4 regions of the Vibrio sp. 11986-1-5 genome follow, and region 3 is predicted to be linked to each of the others. Evidence: predicted binding sites of a transcription regulator. Region 3 holds the regulator's gene; each other region holds the start of a gene.

Region 1 (5,501 bases), on a different contig from region 3:
CACTAAGCGCATGGCGGAAGACTTGACCGAGTATTTGCATGAACATGGGGTAAAAGTGCGCTATTTACACTCGGATATTGATACCGTGGAACGGGTGGAAATTATTCGTGATTTGCGACTAGGAGTGTTTGATGTTTTAGTTGGGATCAACTTATTACGTGAAGGGCTGGATATGCCAGAAGTCTCCTTAGTCGCGATTTTAGATGCTGATAAAGAAGGTTTTTTACGTTCAGAGCGCTCATTAATTCAAACGATAGGTCGTGCTGCGCGCCATTTGCATGGTAAGGCGATTTTGTACGGAGACAATATTACCAAATCAATGCGTAAAGCGATTGATGAAACCGAGCGTCGCCGCGAGAAACAGCAAGCGTATAACCAAAAGCGGGGAATAGAACCTCAAGCACTAAGACGCAGCATCAAAGACATTATGGAATTAGGCGATGCGACAAAGCCGAAACAACAGAAAGCCAGCAAAGTTGTGCCTCTTGCTAAGGTTGCCGAGCCCGGTGCGAGTTATGACTTACTCACTCCCCAGCAGTTAGAAAAGCAGATCATGAAGCTCGAAGCTGAAATGTACAAGCACGCACAAGATCTCGAATTTGAATTAGCGGCTCAAAAGCGCGATCAAATTACGCAGTTACGTCAGCAGTTTATTGCGAATAGCTAGAGTATATAAGTGTTGCATACGGGATAATGGTAATAAGGAGTTTGCAAAATGCGACTCCTGATGCAACAATTAAGCAAAATGCAAAAATAAAATGGCTGGGTAGGCAATTGAGCGAAAATAACGTTAAAACTAAGTATCTGTTGATGGTTGAGGATACGGCTTCTGTGGCAGCATTGTATCGATCTTATCTAACTCCGCTAGAGATTGATATTAATATTGTCAGCACTGGGCGCGATGCGATAGAGAGCCTTAACCGGAGAACACCAGATTTAATCCTATTAGATTTGCGTTTGCCTGATATGACCGGAATGGATGTGCTTGCTGCAGTAAAAAAACAATCTCCTGATGTACCGATCATCTTTATGACCGCGCACGGCTCGATCGATACTGCGGTCGAGGCGATGCGTCAAGGTGCACAAGACTTTCTGATTAAACCGTGTGAGGCTGACCGGCTACGTATTACCGTCAATAATGCGATGCGCAAAGCGAATAAGCTTAAAAACGAAAATTACGATCCAAATAATCAAAACTATCAAGGTTTTATTGGCAGTAGCCAAACGATGCAGGCGGTATATCGCACGATTGATTCCGCAGCGAGCAGTAAAGCCAGTATTTTTATTACTGGTGAGAGTGGTACAGGTAAAGAAGTGTGCGCTGAAGCGATTCATGCTGCCAGCAAGCGAGGCGACAAACCATTTATTGCCATCAACTGTGCTGCGATTCCAAAAGACTTGATTGAAAGTGAGCTTTTTGGCCACGTCAAAGGTGCCTTTACCGGAGCCGCCTCAGATAGACAGGGTGCCGCGGAGTTAGCTGATGGTGGGACGCTCTTTTTGGATGAGTTGTGCGAGATGGATCTTGACCTGCAAACCAAATTATTACGTTTTATCCAAACGGGTACTTTTCAAAAAGTCGGCTCTTCTAAGCTACACAGTGTCGATGTGCGCTTTGTCTGTGCCACGAACCGTGATCCTTGGAAAGAAGTTCAACAAGGCCGTTTTCGCGAAGACTTATATTACCGTTTATACGTCATTCCACTACATTTACCGCCACTACGAGAACGTGGCGATGATGTGATTGAAATTGCTTATTCACTATTAGGTCATATGGCGAAAGAGGAAGGTAAAGGATTTGTTCGTCTCTCTTCAGAAGTGACAGAGCGCTTCAAACATTATGAATGGCCAGGTAATGTGCGTCAGTTACAAAACGTCCTACGTAATGTCGTGGTATTGAATGATGGACAAGAAATTACCTTATCAATGTTGCCTCCACCACTCAATGCACCAAGAATGGCAGAACCTACCTTTTTGTCTCCTAATGAGAAGGTATTGTCGGTACATGATATCTTCCCGTTATGGCTAACGGAAAAACAAGCGATAGAAAAAGCCATCGAAGTGTGTGATGGTAATATTCCAAGAGCGGCGAGTTATTTGGATGTCAGTCCCTCAACGATTTATCGCAAGCTGCAAACCTGGAATGAAAAAGAGCAGGAAAAGGAGCGCTAGAGACGTTATGCAGTGGATGAATACCGAAAAAATTGATGCGTTGGCTAAAGAGATTGGCAAAGAGAATATTCCTATTCTAATGGATATTTTTTTAGGTGAACTTCACCTTTATCATCAGCAACTCACTCAAGGTGCTGATGGTGGTAACATGACTTATTTAATTGAAATCAGCCATGCACTAAAAAGCAGCGCCGCCAGTTTTGGTGCCGATAAGTTGTGTGCTTTTGCAACACAGGTCGATAGCAACGCCAAGCAGGGGATCGTGATGAATGAAGAAACGGAAACAGCAAAGATGTTAGAGATACTTAGCGAAACCGCCGAATGTTATGCTCAGTTACAAGGTGCGGCGCATTAACCGCATTAAGACCATCTTCTTACAAGGCACATTATACTAGAAGGAAAATCAGTGTTAGCAGAGCGAGCTGGGCAAATGGTCATTTTTGCTACTTTGGTACAGCAAAAAGGCTTTACCGCTGCCGCCAAGCAATTGGGCGTATCGGTCTCTCATGTCAGTAAACAGTTGGCTTTGCTTGAAGCGTCTTTGGGAATTAAGTTGGTACAACGTACAACGCGGAGTGTCACCATTACCGAAGCGGGGCAAGGTTTCTATCAGTATTGCACTCAGTTACTTCGTTTGGTTGATGAAGCGCAAGCTGAGGTTGAGAGTCAACGTAATGAAGTCTCAGGGCTGCTTCGTTTGGGTTTATCGCAATCTTTTGGAACTTTACATATTTTGCCGGCGCTAGAAGCATTGCGTCAACGTTATCCTGATCTACAAGTCGAGGTGCACCTGTTTGATCATCGCGTCGACATGCTACAAGAGGGGCTTGATTTGTGGATAACCAGTAATGAGCATTTGCCACAGGGATATATTGCTCAGCGTCTAGCAGACAGTCGTTTTGTCGTGGTTGCTTCTCCGGACTATTTACTTCAACACGGTACGCCGCATACTCCAGAAGCATTATTAGAGCACAATTGTTTGATTTATCGCAGTTGGGATCGTGACTATACCCGTTGGTCTTTTGCCAAATCGGATCACAAATTGACTGTACAAGTTTCTGGTAACTACTCGGTTGATTTGGCTGAAGCCGTGCGTGATGCGGCAGTCGCTGGATGGGGGGTGGCGTATCTAGCGACGTATCTGCTTAAAGATGAATTTCGTCACGGACAATTGATTCAATTACTACCAGATTGGCACGCTAACCAAAATATGCCGTTTTATGCGGTTTATCCTAGCCGTCAGCATATGCCTAAGAAAACGTCGGCGGTGATCGATTTTATCAAAGACAAATTAGCGAGTCCTTGTTATTGGGATAGTCGCTTAGAGCCTTATGTACGCTTTGCATCGACAGGATGCTAAGTTCGCCTACTTAATGTTTTCAATCTCTCCTTCTGTTTTACTCGTTTGGCAACATTCGTCGTCTATGAATACGTTTGATCATTTTAGGTAAGAGATTCTTTCCATGTTTAGAAACATTATTTCTATATGGAAAGAATTTGAAAAAGCAAACGTTTGTTTTGTTGAAATTCAATGGCTTAAATGATCGATTGTTGCGTGATATTTTTTTGATCTACTCCGTTAACATTTGTGGCTTGCGCATCTACTTTTGCACTATAGAATGCCTCGCCTTACATTATTAGTAACTTTTCGGATTAGATATATGATCTCATTGCTCGGTGTAATCACCATTTTAAGTGTGGCTTGGCTATTTTCTGCAGATAGAAAAAATATTCGACTTAGAACGGTCGGCTTGGCTTTTTTGTTGCAAGTAGGTTTTGCCCTGTTGGTGCTCTATGTGCCAGCCGGTAAAGATATACTCAATGGGGTAACAGGCGCTGTTGCTCATTTGATCGATTATGGCCAAGAAGGGATCAGCTTTATCTTTGGTGGATTAGCCAGTGAAAAAGTAGGATTTGTATTTGCCATTCATGTCCTTGGTATCATTATCTTTTTTTCTGCGTTAATTTCTGGGTTATATCATATTGGCTTAATGCCGAAAGTGATTAACTTGATTGGCGGAGCGCTACAAAAATTATTGGGCACAGGTCGAGCAGAATCACTGTCAGCAACCGCCAATATTTTTGTTGGTATGATTGAAGCTCCTCTTGTCGTTAAGCCTTATTTAAAGCAGATGAGTGATTCACAGTTTTTTGCAGTAATGACTTGTGGTTTGGCGTCGGTTGCTGGAGGTACTTTAGTCGGTTATGCGTCATTGGGTGTTAATTTGAACTATCTAATTGCTGCCGCATTTATGTCTGCACCGGCTGGTTTGCTAATGGCAAAAATGCTGTTTCCAGAAACACAGACTCACCAACAAAAGGCTGAAATCGATATTGATATCCCAAAGGCAACCAATGTCGTTGAGGCGATGGCTGATGGCGCGATGTCGGGGTTACGAATTGCCGTTGCGGTTGGCGCGACACTGCTTGCTTTTGTCAGTGTGATTGCGTTGCTGAACGGTTTATTAGGCTGGCTAGGGGGCTGGTTCGGTATCACATTAAGTTTTGAGTTGATACTGGGGTATGTATTTGCACCTATTGCATGGTTACTAGGTATTCCATGGCACGAGGCGATTACCGCCGGATCACTGATTGGTAATAAAATCGTCATCAATGAATTTGTCGCTTTTATTCAATTCATCAACGTACAATCACAATTGAGTGAACATTCGCAAGCGATCATAACGTTTGCTTTATGTGGTTTTGCTAATATTTCGACGATGGCGGTCTTGATTGGTGGCTTGGGGAGTTTAGTACCAGAGCGGCGCAGTTTTATCTCTCAATATGGTTTTAGAGCGATTGGGGCTGGCGTTTTGGCTAATTTAATGAGCGCAGCGCTAGCGGGTGTTATCTTATCACTATAAATATAAAAGGGGCGAGAGAGATTATTGCTCGCCCCGTTTTTGTCTCACATGTTACTTCTCATTGTTAATCAGAGATAATTAATGCGAGTGGTTAATGTTGCGTTTTATCTTGGGTATGGAACTGTTCGCACGCCATCATAGTGTTTTCAATTAAACTTGCTACCGTCATCGGGCCAACCCCACCAGGAACGGGAGTTATAAAACTGGCTCGTGTGCGTGCGACTTCAAAATCGACATCACCAATCAACTGTCCAGAAGCAAGACGATTGATACCGACATCAATCACTACTGCCCCTTCTTTCACCCAAGATCCGGGAATAAAATTAGGCTTACCGACCGCGACGACTAAAATGTCGGCTTGACGAACATGGTGTTCGAGATCTTTAGTGAAACGATGGCAGGTTGTCGTTGTGCATCCTGCTAGTAGTAATTCCAGACTCATTGGACGCCCTACAATATTCGATG
Region 2 (5,501 bases), on a different contig from region 3:
GAATCCGTAGTTCATTTACCCAAACGATTCTGCTGTTTTTTACCCTCTTGGTTGCCAGCCAAGCGTACTCCTATTTTGCGCTGATTAATTATGCGCTGATCCCAAGCTTGCAGCAGTTCAATAAAATTCTCAGCCATGAAATCAGTTTGATGTTGGATGATAGCTTTACCGATGCGGAGCCTAATTTAGATCGATCGCTACGTTTGCGGGTGTTGGAAAAGCTTGGGGTTGAGATCTTTAGTGATGATGGTCCGGCGGCGGATGAGTTTCAACGCGCGATCAGTATCGATTTGATGAGTGATAAAATGAGCGAAGAGCTGGGCTCTCCGACAGAAGTTCGCATGGGCGTGGGAGCCGAAAGCTATATTCTATGGATGAAAATCGAACAGTTACCTGAGCAAATCTTACGTATTCCGCTGACTGAATTACGGGAAGATGATTTTGCTCCCCTGTTTCGTAACAGTATTTTTGTCGCCGTACTGATCTTGGTCGGAGGATGGTTATTCATTCGTTTGCAAAATCGTCCTTTGATTGCGTTAGAAAGAGCCGCGTTGGCGGTCGGACGAGGGGAGATCCCGCCGCCAATTGTCGAGAGTGGGGCCAGTGAAATTCGCGCGGTAACTCGCGCATTTAATCAAATGTCACAAGGCATTCAAGCGCTGGAAGAAGACCGAGCCTTATTGATGGCGGGAATCAGTCATGATTTGCGAACGCCATTGACGCGAATCCGCTTAGCAACCGAAATGATGTCCCCTCAAGACAGCTATCTCGCTGAAGGGATCATTAGCGATACCGAGGAGTGTAACGAGATCATCAGCCAGTTTATGGACTATTTAAAGCCGGTTGATAAACAAACTTTTCAAGCGGTCGACCTCAATGAGATTGCTGGAGACATTGCCAGTTCCGAAGGTGGTTATGAGCTGCACATTGAAACAGCTTTTCAAGCCGCGATTGAGCCAGTATTTGGCAATCCTATTGCCATTAAACGTGCGGTGAGCAACTTAGTGGTGAACGCGTTACGTTATGGCAATGGTTGGGTGAAAATCAGTACTGGGGTAACCGCGGATAAACGCATGGCTTGGGTCTGTGTCGAAGATAACGGCCCAGGGATTGACCCAAGCCAAGTACAAAAAGTCTTTGAGCCTTTTATTCGAGGGGATACTGCGCGAGGCAGTGAAGGCACTGGCCTTGGATTGGCGATCGTAAAACGTATCGTTGGGCAGCATCATGGCGCGGTTGTTTTAAATAATCGTAGCGAAGGTGGTTTGAAAATTCAGCTCAGTTTTCCAACCAAGTAAGCGAGGTAGTCGTCAGTCAGAGATTAAGCCGGTTAGCGCATCGCCAACCGGCTTAATTATTTGAACTCGCTTATGCTTGCTCTGTGACTGTGGTTTCTGACTCTTGGCGAGTCGAGTGCTCCGGCAATAAGAGATTGAGTAGAATCGCGGTAATGCCACCTGCGGCAACACCAGAAGAGAAAATACTTTTGATGATTTCTGGCATAAATTGCAGAATTTCAGGTTTTTGCGCAATGCCTAATCCCATCGAGAAAGACAGTGCCATGATTAAAATCGCTCGGCGATCAAGCTCAACTCGCGAAATGATTCGTACCCCAGCGGCGGCAATCGTGCCAAACATGACAATCGTTGCGCCACCCAGTACCGGCTCTGGAATTAACTGGACAAAGCTTGCTACACCGGGAAATAGCCCAAGTAACATCAGCATCGCCGCGATGAAATAACCGACATAACGGCTAGCAACGCCAGTTAATAATATCACCCCATTATTTTGGCTAAAGGTTGAGTTAGGGAAACTGTTCAGCAGTGCGGCAAGAGCGGAGTTAATCCCATCAGCCAGTACGCCTCCTTTGATACGCTTCATATAGACGGGGCCTTTGACCGGTTCTCCTGAGACTTCCGAGGTCGCAGTGATATCGCCAATCGCTTCTAACGCCGTGATCAAAAAAATCAACACTAATGGAATGAATAAAGACCAATCAAAGCTTAGTCCATATTGCATTGGGATAGGCAGGGCGATGAGGCTACTTTGAGGACGCTGTGTAGTATCGACCATGCCGAGTAAGTAAGCCATGATATAACCGACCAGCATGGCGATGACGATAGAGGCAACGCGAATATACGGATTGCGAGCTCGGTTAAGGATCACGATAAGCGCTAATACGGTGCCCGCTAAGGCGAGTTTATCAAGGCTACCAAAGCTACCATCACTCAGTGTGCTGTAGCCGCCTCCGATAGAGACTAAACCCACTTGGACTAAGGTCAAACCGATTAACGTGACCACGATACCAGAAACTAAAGGGGTAATGATCCGCTGGGCAAATTGCAGCACACGTGATAGTAAAATTTCAGCAAAAGAGGCGACTAAAATGGTACCAAAAATCGCCGCCATCATAGTGGCGATATCCGCTCCGCCCGCTTTCAGCGCGAGGCCCGCGCCAATGATTGGCCCAAGAAAGTTAAAGCTGGTGCCTTGAATCGAGAGCAGTCCTGAGCCAATCGGCCCGAAGGTTCGGATCTGAATAAAAGATGAAAGACCAGAGGCAAACAGCGACATACTAATAATGGTATTGGTTTGATCGGCCGGAACCCCTAACGCTTGGCAAATGATCAGCGACGGTGTGATGACGGCAACGAACATCGCCAGTAAATGCTGGATTGCGGCGAATAAAGTTTGGGGCAAAGGCGGGCGCTCATTTAATTGATAGATCAATTCAGAGGGACGCGTATCGTGTTGGTGACTCATGATGGTATCCTAAAATGACAGTCGATGATGTGCGCTGAATGGGCCGTCACCGTTGAGTTTTTATCACCTGTGATTGCTGTTAATCAGGCTCAACTCTGAGTTGACCAAGCCGGATTCTCTGCTTGCTATAGTCGAGTGCTAGTAGAGACATCGTTATCTTGGTGATTTTGGGCGGGGATTATAGATCCTTAATCAGAAAAAGCAAACGTTTGCTTTTCAATGTATCAATAAGAGGTAACAGACATCATTGTACGTTCAAGTAACACGAAAACGAGAATGTGGTGAATATTAGGCTTTGGCGTAGACTTCGCGCTCACCGAGCCAGCGTTCAATAATCGCATCAGCATGAGTGGGGTAGTGATCATGAATGTGCCGCGCTATTCTTTGTACTTCTGGAATTAAGCGTTGATCACGAACCAGATCGGCAATTTTGAAATCAGCTAATCCGGTTTGTTTCGTGCCCAATAATTCACCCGGACCACGAATTTCTAAATCGCGCTGAGCAATCACAAAACCATCGTTGCTTTCCCTTAATACGGCCAAACGTTTTTGCGCGGTTTTCGATAAGGGTGAACGGTACAGCAGCACACAGTGACTGGCGACAGAACCGCGACCTACTCGGCCACGCAATTGATGCAATTGTGCTAAACCTAATCGCTCTGGATTTTCAATGATCATCAAGCTAGCGTTCGGTACATCGACGCCGACTTCAATGACGGTAGTTGCCACTAACAGGTGCAATTGATTGTCTTTAAAGGCTTGCATCACCTGCTGTTTTTCTGCGGGTTTCATGCGTCCATGGACCAAGCCAATCTTAAGTTCAGTCAACTGGCGCTGTAGTTCTTCAGCGGTATCGGCCGCAGCTTGCGCCTCCAGCACTTCAGATTCATCAATTAAAGTACAGACCCAATAAGCTTGTTTATGCTCATGCAGGCAAGCATGACGAACCCGTTCGATGATATCACTGCGCTTGGTATCCGGGATCGCCACGGTTTGGATTGGCGTGCGTCCGGGAGGCAGTTCATCAATAATTGAAGTTTCTAAATCCGCATAGGCGGTCATGGCAAGAGTCCGTGGGATCGGGGTCGCAGTCATAATTAACTGGTGTGGATAAGCGCCTTGTTTTGCGCCTTTTTCACGCAGCTCTAAGCGTTGATGGACCCCGAAACGGTGCTGCTCATCGATAATGACTAACGCAAGGTGATCAAACTCAACCTGCTCTTGAAAAAGTGCATGGGTACCGACGATCATTTTTGCGGTGCCAATGGCAATCTGCGTTAATTCAGTTTGTCGAGCTTTGCCTTTTAGTTTGCCAGCAAGCCAAGCAACTTGAATACCTAACGGAGCAAACCAGTTGGCGAAGTTCGCCGCATGTTGTTCGGCCAGCAATTCGGTTGGCGCCATCAGCGCCACTTGATAACCGTGTTCAATGGCTCTGAGTGCGGCTAAAGCGGCGACCAACGTTTTTCCGGAACCGACATCCCCTTGCACTAGGCGCATCATTGGATGGGCTTGGCTGAGATCGGTTTCAATCTCTTCTACGACTCGCGTTTGCGCTTGAGTCGGTTGAAAAGGCAGCTGGGCAAGAAATTGTTTTTTGAGTTGACCTTGAGTGATGAGAGGCAGCGCCGCGTCTTGTTGACCTTTGCTACGTACCGCGAGCATAGAGAGGTTTTGCGCTAATAACTCCTCGATGATCAGGCGAACTTGAGCGGGATGACGCCCTTCATCAAATTGGCTCAGATCGATATCAGTAGGCGGGTGATGCAAAATATGCAGCGCTTGAGCAAGGCTGATCTGTTTATCGTACAATCCATCAGGCATCAGTTCTTGTACCGCGGCTTTGTCGAGTAGCGCAAGAGCTTGTTCGGTTAAACTGCGCAGTGTACTTTGCCTTAGGCCTTCCGTGGTTGGATAAACGGGGGTCAGCGTTGCTTCTTCGGGTTGTGCATCTTGTGGCTGAGTATAAAGCTGATAATCGGGATGGATGATCTCCAGTCCGTGATTTCCGGGTTTGATCTCGCCAAACGCATAAATCACCTTACCAATCGCGAAGCTATTTTTCATCGCTGCAGTAAAATTGAAAAAACGCAGCGTGAGAGAGCCATTACCATCACTGATCTTTACGGTGAGCATTTTCCGTCGGCCGAAATGGGTATCTGTGGCGGTGATTTTACCTTGGACTGCTGCCCACAAGCCTGGGTGTAGCTTGACCATCGGATAGATACGTGAGCGGTCTTCATAACGCAGTGGAAGATGAAATAGCAGATCCTGTACATTGCTTAAGCCAACTTTAGCGAGCTTTTCAGCGACTTTAGCGCCGACACCCGATAGGGATGTTAATGGTATTGCGGACAGAAGCTGCGACATAATATCAACCAGTTAATCAGAAATGGTACGTGTTATTCAATCATTGGGCTGTGTATTTGTACAGTTAAATTATGCGCGCTGCATCGCGTCCCACCATTTTTCATCAGCGATGATCTGCCCTTGATCGTCCAATAATGGGTATGCCAGTCCTTTACGTTTGGCGACTTTAGCCAGAACCGGATGACCGCGCTCAAACAAAATACGCTGAATCGTTGCTTGGGATAGGGCGCTTTGTTCGCGGTCATACATCCCAGCTTGCTGACGCTGGCGCTGCGCTTCATATAAGATCAGCGCACTAGCCACCGAAACATTCAAGGATTGAACCATACCCACCATAGGAATAACAATATCATGATCGGCCAATTGCA
Region 3 (5,501 bases):
TTGTCAATGGATGCGATTATTCTGAATGGAGCCCTCTAACAGATCGGTATATTCCTCAGACTTATCATGCTGAGCGCCAATCACTGACTCTTGGAAAATCAGCCAGTAAATTGGCCTTACAACAAGAGTTAAATTTACCACAAGTCGCTACGCCTCTGTTTGGTATGGTTTGTCGTTTGACTCATCAAAAAGGGTTTCATTATTTATTGCCTATTCTTGAGTCGTTTTTACGCAATCAGGTACAAGTGGTGATCGTCGGTACTGGTGAACCGGAAATTGCGGCAGCATTACATAAAATGGCAGCACATCACCCTGATAGGTTAGGGTTCGTTGAGACTTACAGTAATCGTCTTGCCCATTTAGTCGAGGCTGGAGCGGATTTTTTCCTGATGCCTTCAGAGTTTGAAGCTTGTGGACTAAACCAAATCTACAGTATGGCTTATGGTACTTTACCTATTGTACGAGAGGTCGGCGGTTTAAAAGATACCGTACAAGATTATGATAAGTATCCGCAGCAAGCGACGGGATTTGGTTTTCAAGAGCCATCGCCTTCAGCATTATTGATCACAATGCAAAGAGCATTACTATTTTATCTACAGCAACCAGAAGAGATGCTCAATGTTCAAATACGAGCGATGAGCAAAGATTTTGGCTGGCGCGAGTCTGCCCTTGAATATATAAAAATGTATCGCTTAGCTATTTTTGACTAATGCGAGTAAAGGCTAGAAGTGCATACAAGTGCTTGGTGAGCGGATAGCCTATTATTCCTTTTCTGAATTATGTTCTTCTGTACCGATGGGGAGCGTTTCCTCATCGGTCTACTCACAATAGTTTTTTACAACTCAAAAACGATTTTTGACACTAAAATATGCTAATCTCTCAGTATCAATGATTTTGATTTTCTGTGGTATCCATGTCTCAATCTTTACTGTTCCATAAAGTCTATCCACACCCAACTAGCCGAGAATGGGTGGTGTTTGTGCATGGCGCTGGCGGAAGCTCATCTATTTGGTTTAAACAGATCAAAGCGTACAAACAGCATTTTAACTTGTTATTGATTGATTTACGCGGTCACGGAAAATCTCATCGTATTATCAAAGATCTGATTACTAATCGATATACTTTTAAAACGGTGACCATCGACGTCCTCAAAGTACTGGATCACTTGAAAATAGCTTCAGCTCATTTTGTCGGGATGTCTTTGGGCACGATCATCGTGCGTAATATTGCCGAATTATCTGCTCAGCGAGTTCGCTCTATGGTATTAGGTGGGGCGGTTACTCGCTTGAATATTCGTTCGCAACTATTAGTTAAGCTCGGTCATTTAAGTAAACATCTCATCCCCTATATGTGGTTATATCGTCTGTTTGCTTACATTGTGATGCCACAACGCAGTCAGAAAGAGTCTCGTCATTTGTTTGTTCGAGAAGCTAAAAAATTGTGTCAGCAAGAATTTAAACGTTGGTTTACGTTGACTGCCGAAGTGAATCCATTAATGCGTTATTTTAAAGATAGAGAATTGCCTATTCCGACGTTGTATTTAATGGGAGAGCGTGATTACATGTTTATTCGCCCAGTACGTGAAATGGTCGCCGCTCATCGGCAAAGTGAGCTGTTGGAGCTTCCAAACTGTGGGCATGTTTGTAATGTCGAACAACCGGAGTTGTTTAACCAGCTGTCGATTCAATTTATCCAGCGGCAAAGCACACCAACCACTTTATCTCATTCTGTGCTTTAATTTCTCCATTTGCTAATAGAAGAATACGATTGTGAGGCAGCTAGGTTTAGTTGCCCTAGTTTTATTATGTTGTTGATTTATAACGATAGCGATGGAAGGGGATGGCTTGCAGTTTTGTCCATTCAAGTCGTGTCAATGATACCGAAATGATGAATTTCAAACGGCTATAATATCTATCAGGGTAAGTGATTACGGATCAATATGCCCGCTACGCCTGACTGGCTAGCGGGCTAGGTATCTGAATTAGAATAGGCTTTTTTTCAGTTCTTCTCGGCGGCTTGGGGGGATAACCGACCAGTGTTTACCTTCAATTGCCCCTTCTAATGCCCACAATAGTTCTACACTGACATCCGATGAGTGACTTTGTCTAATTGCTTGATAAGCCGCAACAGAACCAGCTTGTTGTAACTGATCAACGGAGTGAATACCTGCTTTTTTAAGCATCCGTTCAGTCGCTAAGCGCAAGTTAGGCAGGTCTTTTAAGCGAGTGGGTTTCGTTTGCTCTTGTTGCTCTCGCTCAGCTTTTGCATGGCGTAATGCAGTGGTTGCTTCTTGCAAGATATAGTTTGGATTAAGCCAACAGGTATCAGGTAACGCAAAGTATTTAGTCACCACAGGAAAGCCCCGTTTTTTATAAACATAGGGCAGATAGCCTCTTGCGGAAAAAACTTTGACCGATTCATCGTCAGCTCGAAGATGCAGTTGATTATTGACAACTAAAGCGAACATGGTGTCATCGACAAAAATCCCGAAGCCACCAAACATTGAGCGCGACTTGACCTGGCCAAGCAGTTCGAATAGTCGCATTGAATCTTTTAATACGGGTTTATCCATGCTGTTATTCTCGGTGTATTAAGCAATTCGCCAGCAAAATCAGGTCCGAGAAAATAGCAAAAAGTCAAAAAGCATAATAGTAAGGGGAGTTGACTTCTTCTTTTGGCTATTTTGTCATCGGCAACCCCGCTACCTACCACTTTGGTTTAGGCCGGAGGCTTTGCGTCCCATCTTTTCAGATGGTTTGCCCTGTGCGTGACACGTTTCATTATTGACAAAATAGTATAACGTGGATGTATAAAATAAACAAATCATTGAATAAGTATCACACTCAGTCATCACTAGTATGCCTTTTATTTCATTGGTAGTGTGAATGGTTTGGGTATTAATAGCTCCAATCATAGCCTAGAGTTATGATTGGAGCTTGTGATTTATGATGGGGTAATGAAGTGCTTATCTATTAATTAGTGAGTTTTTTGACTGAATCACGCTCAACGATTTCTGGGTGCATTTCAAAAATACGTCTCTCATGTTCTTTATCTTTAATACGTTCTAACAATATTTCAAAGGCATTTTTACCTACACGGCGTTTAGGTTGGTGCACAGTGGTCAGTGGTGGAGAAAAATATTCAGCTAACTCAATATTGTCATAACCAATAACAGACATATCGTCTGGTACGCGTACGCCACGTTGCTGTAAACGGCTGATTAAGCCTAATGCCATGGTGTCATTAAAGCAAAACACCGCAGTAGGGCGTGTATCCATCGCAATGATTTTATCCGCGGCCAGAACGGCAGTATCGCATTCGAAGTTACCTTCTAAGATCCAATCTTCTTTAACGGTTAGGTTAGCTTCTGCCATGGCACGACGAAAACCGGCAATACGCTCCTGACAGGCGGCTTTAACAAAGTGACCGCTTAGACAAGCGATTTCAGTGTGCCCATTTTCGATCAAATATTTTGTAGCCAGATAACCCCCTTCTTCAGAGTTATCAATGATTTTATCCGCTTGTGACGTTTGTGGGCCCCAATCCATAATAACTTTAGGGATGGAGGGATGACTGTCTAACATCTCAAGTAACTCTTCCGTTAAATCGGAGCACATGACCAACATACCGTCGACCCGCTTTTCAGCAAGCATGCGAATATAATCACGCTGTTTCTCGTAGATACCACCAGTATTACAGAGAATGAGTGTGTAGCCTTGGCGGTAACAATAACTTTCAACCCCATCGATTACTTCAGAAAAAAATAAGTTGGTTGATTGAGTCACTAGCATACCGATTGTACGCGTTGTATTACATTTTAAGCTGCGTGCGACCGCGCTCGGTGCATAATTCAGCTGTTTAACAGCGTCCAAGACTTTTTCTTGGGTGGTTTCTGCCACAAAACGAGTTTTATTGATGACATGAGATACGGTTGTTGTTGATACGCCCGCTAGGCGTGCAACGTCTTTAATCGTAGCCATAAAATTATCCTGTCGATGACTGCTCGGTGTTGAGACAACTGGAGCAGTAGTTGTGTGCCCGAAAATGCAATCATCCTACTAGGGAGTGTGATAGACGAGAGGTTTGCCAAGGGTATTACCGGAGCTGCCCTTTATGCAAAGTCTCATGATTCGGGTATAGGCTAACGTCAGCCTAAAAGTAATAAAAACACAAAAACCGCTGTTAAATAGCGGCCTATTGGTTACATTTAATCTTGTTGATAACCAGCAAGATTCTAGACTGCAACGCAGTAACTCGCAATCAAATTCGGCCCATAATCCTTCCATTTAATGCTAAATAGGTACAATGTTTATCAAGTTGTGCACACCACCACTTTTCGACTGATAACGAGAAAATCAGTTACCCTCTATCATAGGTTTTGATTCAGGCAACTTAGGTTCATGAGTGACCCAGTCGCGCATCGTTTGCCAAATGAGCCCCATGGTTTCATACCAATATCGTTCAGTTTGCTCTAAATAGAGCGCTCTTGGGGTATATTTATCCCAAGCTTGGCTGATATTAGTTTGAGCTAGATAATTGGTTGGTGCTGGGATTGGGTTTAGCCCAGCAGATTGAAACTCATTGATTGCTCGGGTCATGTGACTGGCCGAAGTGACCAGAACTAAAGTGCGCTGCTGAACAAAAGCCGCTGCTTGTCTCGCTTCTTCCCACGTATCTTGCGCGGTTTCAAGCAAAATAATGTCCGATTTAGCAACACCAAGCGCCAGCGCAACTTTAGCCAACATACGTGCATGGCTAATTTCACTACCTCCTGTATAGCCGGACAAGATAAGTTTTGAACCGGGATACATTCGCATGACACGAATACCTTCCGTCAGACGCATTAAAGCGGCTCGAGTGAGTTCTGAGGTTGGTGGAATGCTATCATCAACGACATGACCATTACCTAGTACCATTACGTAATCGATAGTACCTTCAACTGGTAAAAAAGCGCTGTACTGACGCTCCAAAGGCATCAATAACTGACTGGAGATTGGTTGAAAAGAAATGGCGAATAAACTGGACAAAGAAAACAATACTACTAGGCAACCAGTTTTACGCTTAGCGGTAAACATAATCAGCATTAAGCCGATAAAACCAATCAACAGCAGCGCTGGTAATGGCATCAGTAGAGAAGAAACGATTTTTTTCAGCTCAAACATAGATTAAATAGTCCGAAAAAACAGCACTTGATAATAAAATCAGCGAAAGGTCCTTTATTCCTGCCATTCCTATGACAGAATAGCAGCACGATTTATTATCATAACTCAAGCTACTGTGACTGAAGATCGCAATTTCGACGATATTGCCCACAAATTTGCAAAAAATATTTACGGCTCTGACAAAGGCGAGATTCGTCAAGTCATTGTTTGGGATGATCTCACGCAAATTTTGACCCATTTTAACGGCCAAACAACACCACTGCATGTTTTGGATGCGGGCGGTGGCCTTGCGCAAATGTCGCAAAAACTCGCGAGGCTTGGTCATCAGATTACATTATG
Region 4 (5,501 bases), on a different contig from region 3:
ACAAGATATTGAAGCTACGGTCAATAAAGCTAATGAGTTAATGGGGCAACTGGCCGGACAATCTAAACAGATTGTGCAAATCGTTACCACCATTTCTAGTATCGCTGATCAGACTAACCTATTGGCATTGAATGCGGCGATTGAAGCAGCAAGAGCTGGCGAGTATGGCCGTGGATTTGCAGTCGTTGCCGATGAGGTTCGATCACTTGCAGCCAATACCTCTAAAGCGACCGATGAAATTAGCGCTATTGTCAAAAGAAATACCGAATTAACGACAACCTCAGAAGCGAGTCTAGATAGCGTACGTGCCAAGGTGACGGAATGTAATAATCAGTTAAATATTACTAAAACATTAATTGAAGAAATACGTAAGGGTGCGGTGTACGTAGCGGAGACGATAGAAAAAATCAAGTAGAGTGGTGTTGCTCTTTTTGTTTAACGTGTATGTCTTTCCAGCTTGAAGCGCTTGACGCTTTAGCGATATTGGCTCGATTTTTATCTCTAATTACATAATTATTTATAATCATTGGGGGACCGTCTGGCCCCCTGCAGCTTCAAGGATGGTTCAGTACTCAATCTTTATCGCTTTAGCACATTCTATCGCTCTATCCGTTGCTTCCGTTGTCGTCTTACTACGCGTTAAAGCAACACCTAAACGACGACGCCCATCAATATCCGGTTTCGCAAATAAACGAACCTGAGCGGTTGGAATGCTTAGAGCGTCATCCAATCCTGAAAATTGGATGTTGTTTGAAAAACCTTGACCAAGAATCGCGGCTGAAGCAGAAGGCCCATATTGAGTTATCGTTCCGACAGGTAAACCGATAAATGCGCGAACATGCAGTGCAAATTCTGATAAATCCTGGGAAATCATCGTCACCATGCCAGTATCGTGTGGGCGAGGGGATACCTCATTGAAAATGACTTGGTCGCCTTTGACAAACAGTTCAACACCAAATAATCCATAGCCACCAAGCGCATTAACAATTTCCTCTGCTACATATTCAGCGGCTTTTAAGGCATTTTCGGACATAGCTTGTGGCTGCCAAGACTCACGATAATCACCGTCTTCTTGTCGGTGACCAATAGGAGCGCAAAAATGGACACCATCGATAGCGCGAACCGTTAATAAGGTGATTTCATAATCAAAATCAACAAAACCTTCGACGATGACTCGGCCTGCTCCTGAACGTCCACCTTGTTGAGCATAGTGCCAGGCTTGTTCAATATCCTCAGGGCTTCTTAAAACACTCTGACCTTTACCGGAAGAGCTCATGATCGGTTTACAGACACAAGGTAAGCCGATTTGCTCGACAGCGAGCACGAATTGCTCATAACTATCTGCAAATTGATAATTGGAGGTTGGTAGTGACAGCTGTTCAGCAGCGAGGCGGCGAATGCCCTCTCGATTCATCGTCAATTGAGTGGCTTTGGCGGTTGGGATAACCGTGAAACCTTGTGTTTCTAATTCGACCAGTTTATCCGTGGCGATAGCTTCGACTTCGGGCACGATATAGTGTGGTTGTTCTTGCTCGATGATTTGTTGTAGTGCTTGTGGATCAAGCATATCGAAAACATGATAACGATGAGCGACTTGCATCGCAGGGGCGTTCGCATAGCGATCACACGCAATCACTTCTAAACCAAGGCGTTGACATTCAATGGCGACTTCCTTACCAAGCTCGCCTGAACCAAGTAATAGCACCCGTGTTGCACTATTGAGAGTAGCCGTTCCCAACATAAAAAATCCTTATTCATACTCAATACCTAAGTGGCATTGACTTCTTCTTGAGAGATAAAAACAGCGGCAATGATACTGGAATCGTGTGAAAAAGAAAACGTTTGCTATTTGGGTTGGATGAAATCAAGTAGGGGCATGAGTGCGACAAATAAAATCGGGTTGTTATTGATTACTCATCAATATACTAACGCGACGAGTAATCAATATTGATTAAGACTAGAGTGCTAAATAAGACAAAGGAAGGTCTGGATTAATCACTTCGAGGGTCGCTTGAGTATCAGCTAAATGGCTGATTTGACCTTGTGCCATCTCGACTAACGCAGCGCCCGCTAAGTCGGTGAATTCTTCCCCTGCCATACGCAGTTGGATCAGTGCGACTTGTAGGGGAGGCAAGCTTGGATTAAAAGCGGCATTTTCTGCGTATGATCCGAAGTATTCTTGACCTGATTGAGTACGCAGCGCAACTCCACTGAGGTTATTAGTATAAGGAGCGTGGCTACGATTGAGAGCTTGAATTGCCGTTTGAACCAGTGAGTCTTGATCGTCACTGTTATAACCATGATCAATCGGGGTCATTAACGCCGATTCAATACCCAAATCCCTTGGCCCAAAAGATTCAGGTAAATAATCTTGCAGCGATTTTTCTTCCCTTTGTGGTAATTGAATCATTAAGGTGGTCGCTGTACTAAGCTCATTCATAAACTGTCGGCAGTGACCACAAGGACTATAATTGACCGTCATACTGGCTATGCCTTGTTCACCCTTCATCCACGCGTGACTAATCGCGGCTTGCTCAGCATGGATGGTTTGTCCTAGCTGCGCTCCGGAAAACTCCATATTAGCGCCAAAATAGAGCCGACCACTCACTCCTCGAGCAATCGCTCCGACATGAAAGTTGGAAATTGGCACGTACGCATAAGCCGCAGCGAGTGGCAGTAGAGCGACTCTGAGATCGGCGTCGTTTAATCCTGATAAAGTCAATAATTGATGGAATTGTTCAGCAGAAAGTGTCGCATCAAAGCGCTCGGCCGTGACGATAGGCGTTAGAAACTCGCTAAGCATGGCTGGCATTTGTGATAACGCTTGTTCGATTCGGCTATGCATAATTCATCCTTAATTGGTCAATTGAACTTCATTTTAGATAATTACCATAGTCATTCTGTGATTAAAGTCTCAATTCTTTATGTAAATTGATTTCATTTTTCATAATTAGAGTGAGGTCACACATAATACCCAGCGAATCTCCCAAAATCTCAACAAGACCCGTTTAATAAAAAAGCCATAGACTAAAAGCAAACAGGCTAGGGGCTAAAATAGAGGTGATCACACCACAGAGTACCAGTGCTAACGAGCTAAATGCCGCATCTCGTGGATCTTTTTCAGCACAGGTTGCAGTACCCAGAGCGTGAGCAATAGTCCCTGTGGTTAAGCCTCTAGCTATTGGGTGGGTAATATTCAGCAGGTTATAAATGGGATAGGCCATAATAGCGCCAAACAACCCGACAAGTAGAACAAGAATAGCGGCGATGGCAGGCTCTCCGCCCAAATTACTACTGACTTCCATTGCAATAGGTGTAGTGACGGATTTGCCCATCAAGGCGGCGACTAAGGTAATGTCTGCGTGCATTGATAAGGCAATAATGCTGGCCGTGAGCATAGACATGATGCTGCCAACGCCACAAGCTAAGAGAATAATTCGCCAATTTGCGCGAATTTGTGGTAATTGCTCATAAAGGGGATAAGCGAGCGCAACAACAGCAGGCTGGAGTAAATCACTGATCCAATGATTATCCGCGTAATATTCTTGGTAAGGCACTTCTAACCAGATCAGTAACGGAATTAAGATGGCGATGCAGATCAACAATGGATTAACTAAAGGTGAGCGGTATTTTTGAGCTACCCAACGAGCGAAAAAAAACACCATCAGTGTTATGAGTAACCACATTATTTTTTGCCTCTTTTTAAAAAGCGATCAAGCACGTAACCTACTGAAATCAAAACAAGGGTTGTTCCGCCAATCGCGCTGGCGATAATCGGCCAAAGGTTAGTTGCTAACATGTCAAAATGGACCATTAAGCCAACGCTGATTGGTACGAACAGCAAAATCATATAACGGATAAAAAGATGAGCGCTAGGTCGTACCCAATCGACGGGAACAATACCACTGGCCAGTAAAGCAAATAAAATTAGCAAGCCAAAAATACTACCTGGGATAGCAATCCCGAGCCAATGTTGTAGGCTAACGCCAGCCCATAGACATAAAAAAATAAGCCCCATTGAGACTAGATACTGCGCAGTCGTTTTCAATAATTTGGCGAGCTTAGGTATCATGGTGTGAATAAACCCTTTTTGTAATAAGCCATTTAAGAAGTAAGCGCTTCAACATAGCGATACACCGCTTTTAGTAAGGCGATCTTTTTAGCATCGTGTTGATGTTGCTCGACCAAATTTTCTAAATTGAGCATATAACTTGGTAACTGAGTAGCAAAATAATCTTGGCAATGACTTGCCCAACGGCGTTGTTCCGTTTCATTGAGTGTCCAAGGATAATGGCGCGCTCGATAACGGAACAGTAAAGGTGCAATGCGTTGATCACTGAATTGAATATCTAAATCAGCCAGTGACTCTGGCGCGGCAGAGCGAATAATGTCCATTGCCGCGCGATCGGCGGGAGAAAAGAAGCCATCATACAATTGGCAATCGACATCATTGCTCGGTGCAAAGTCTCGCTCACTACTGAAGACATTCACTAATTTTTCACGGAGTGTCGGCTGCTGGCGGATTTGAGCCAGGTTGGCCAAGCATTGCTCGCGATCAATACCAATGGTGGCTGCATTTTCAGCCGTGAGGGTTTTCGCAGGAGCTAAAATGGGGCATTTATTTAAGTGAATCAGCTTAACCGGTACTGGCAATTCATCTTCTGCTAAATCATCATGTTTAGTATACAGGCGCTGTAAGAGTTGCTCGCTGGTTAACTCAAATAGCGGCTCGGGGTTTTTGGCTAAATCGACCACGATTACGGCGTTTTGGTTGGTGGGATGCCACGCAATGGGCACGACCCAACTGGTATAACTGCGTTCACGCCCAAGCATGCCTGAAACATGCATCAATGGGGTCATATTAACAATATCAACCAATTCAATTAACTTACGTTTGTGGCGCATGGATAAGAAGTAATCGAACAACTTAGGTTGAGCGGCTTTAACTTTTTTCGCAAGTTCAATGGTGGCAATCACATCAGCCATCGCATCGTGAGCGTTAGTGTGTTCTATACCATTTGCCTCGGAGAGATGCTCAAGTTTAAAACTGGTAAAGCCGTCTTGATTTTCTGGCCACTCAATGCCTTCTGGACGTAATGCATGGCAAGCGCGCATCACATCAAGTAAATCCCAACGTGAGTTACCTTTTTGCCAGCTCCAAGCATAAGGATCAATAAAGTTGCGGTAGCAGGTATAGCGGGTTACTTCATCATCAAATCGAATGCTGTTATAGCCCAAACTGATGGTATTCGGTGTGGCGAGTTCAGCATGAATGCGGGCAATAAATTCTGGCTCGGGCAGCCCCTCTACCTGCGCTTTTTGTGGCGTAATACCGGTTATTAAGGCGGCTTCTGGTGAGGGTAAATAATCACTCTGTGGTTGGCAGTAAATCACCAAAGGCTCACCGATAATATTAAAATCCATATCGGTACGCACACCAGCAAACTGGCTAGGACGATCTTTGGCTGGGCTTGTTCCCCAAGTTTCATAATCTAGGAAGA

The links. Region 3 encodes PurR, which represses purine synthesis genes. Its sites were predicted from a motif close to TNANGNAAACGTTTNCNTNA; they were not measured.
Region 1: the regulator PurR is predicted to act here: its motif matches at 3,674-3,693, upstream of AACS00_RS15760 (NupC/NupG family nucleoside CNT transporter).
Region 2: the regulator PurR is predicted to act here: its motif matches at 2,961-2,980, upstream of AACS00_RS13945 (uracil-xanthine permease family protein).
Region 4: the regulator PurR is predicted to act here: its motif matches at 1,831-1,850, upstream of purT (phosphoribosylglycinamide formyltransferase 2).

The regions. Positions count from the first base shown of each region.
Region 1 is NZ_CAWNVW010000053.1:124,295-129,795, reverse strand. Features, by position in the region: gene uvrB (excinuclease ABC subunit UvrB) at 1-667, shown strand, start outside; gene luxO (quorum-sensing sigma-54 dependent transcriptional regulator LuxO) at 811-2,172, shown strand; gene luxU (quorum-sensing phosphorelay protein LuxU) at 2,180-2,527, shown strand; gene AACS00_RS15765 (LysR family transcriptional regulator) at 2,579-3,532, shown strand; gene AACS00_RS15760 (NupC/NupG family nucleoside CNT transporter) at 3,834-5,036, shown strand; gene folD (bifunctional methylenetetrahydrofolate dehydrogenase/methenyltetrahydrofolate cyclohydrolase FolD) at 5,128-5,501, opposite strand, start outside.
Region 2 is NZ_CAWNVW010000051.1:201,327-206,827, reverse strand. Features, by position in the region: gene envZ (two-component system sensor histidine kinase EnvZ) at 1-1,298, shown strand, start outside; gene AACS00_RS13945 (uracil-xanthine permease family protein) at 1,369-2,763, opposite strand; gene recG (ATP-dependent DNA helicase RecG) at 3,052-5,133, opposite strand; gene trmH (tRNA (guanosine(18)-2'-O)-methyltransferase TrmH) at 5,203-5,501, opposite strand, start outside.
Region 3 is NZ_CAWNVW010000011.1:517,391-522,891, forward strand. Features, by position in the region: gene glgA (glycogen synthase GlgA) at 1-710, shown strand, start outside; gene AACS00_RS05330 (alpha/beta fold hydrolase) at 914-1,738, shown strand; gene AACS00_RS05335 (TfoX/Sxy family DNA transformation protein) at 1,982-2,572, opposite strand; cyclic di-GMP riboswitch class I at 2,689-2,771, opposite strand; gene purR (HTH-type transcriptional repressor PurR) at 2,973-3,980, opposite strand; gene elyC (envelope biogenesis factor ElyC) at 4,356-5,162, opposite strand; gene cmoM (tRNA uridine 5-oxyacetic acid(34) methyltransferase CmoM) at 5,278-5,501, shown strand, end outside.
Region 4 is NZ_CAWNVW010000022.1:159,386-164,886, forward strand. Features, by position in the region: gene AACS00_RS06610 (methyl-accepting chemotaxis protein) at 1-415, shown strand, start outside; gene purT (phosphoribosylglycinamide formyltransferase 2) at 566-1,741, opposite strand; gene cdd (cytidine deaminase) at 1,958-2,845, opposite strand; gene AACS00_RS06625 (CidB/LrgB family autolysis modulator) at 3,009-3,686, opposite strand; gene AACS00_RS06630 (CidA/LrgA family protein) at 3,686-4,072, opposite strand; gene sbcB (exodeoxyribonuclease I) at 4,105-5,501, opposite strand, start outside.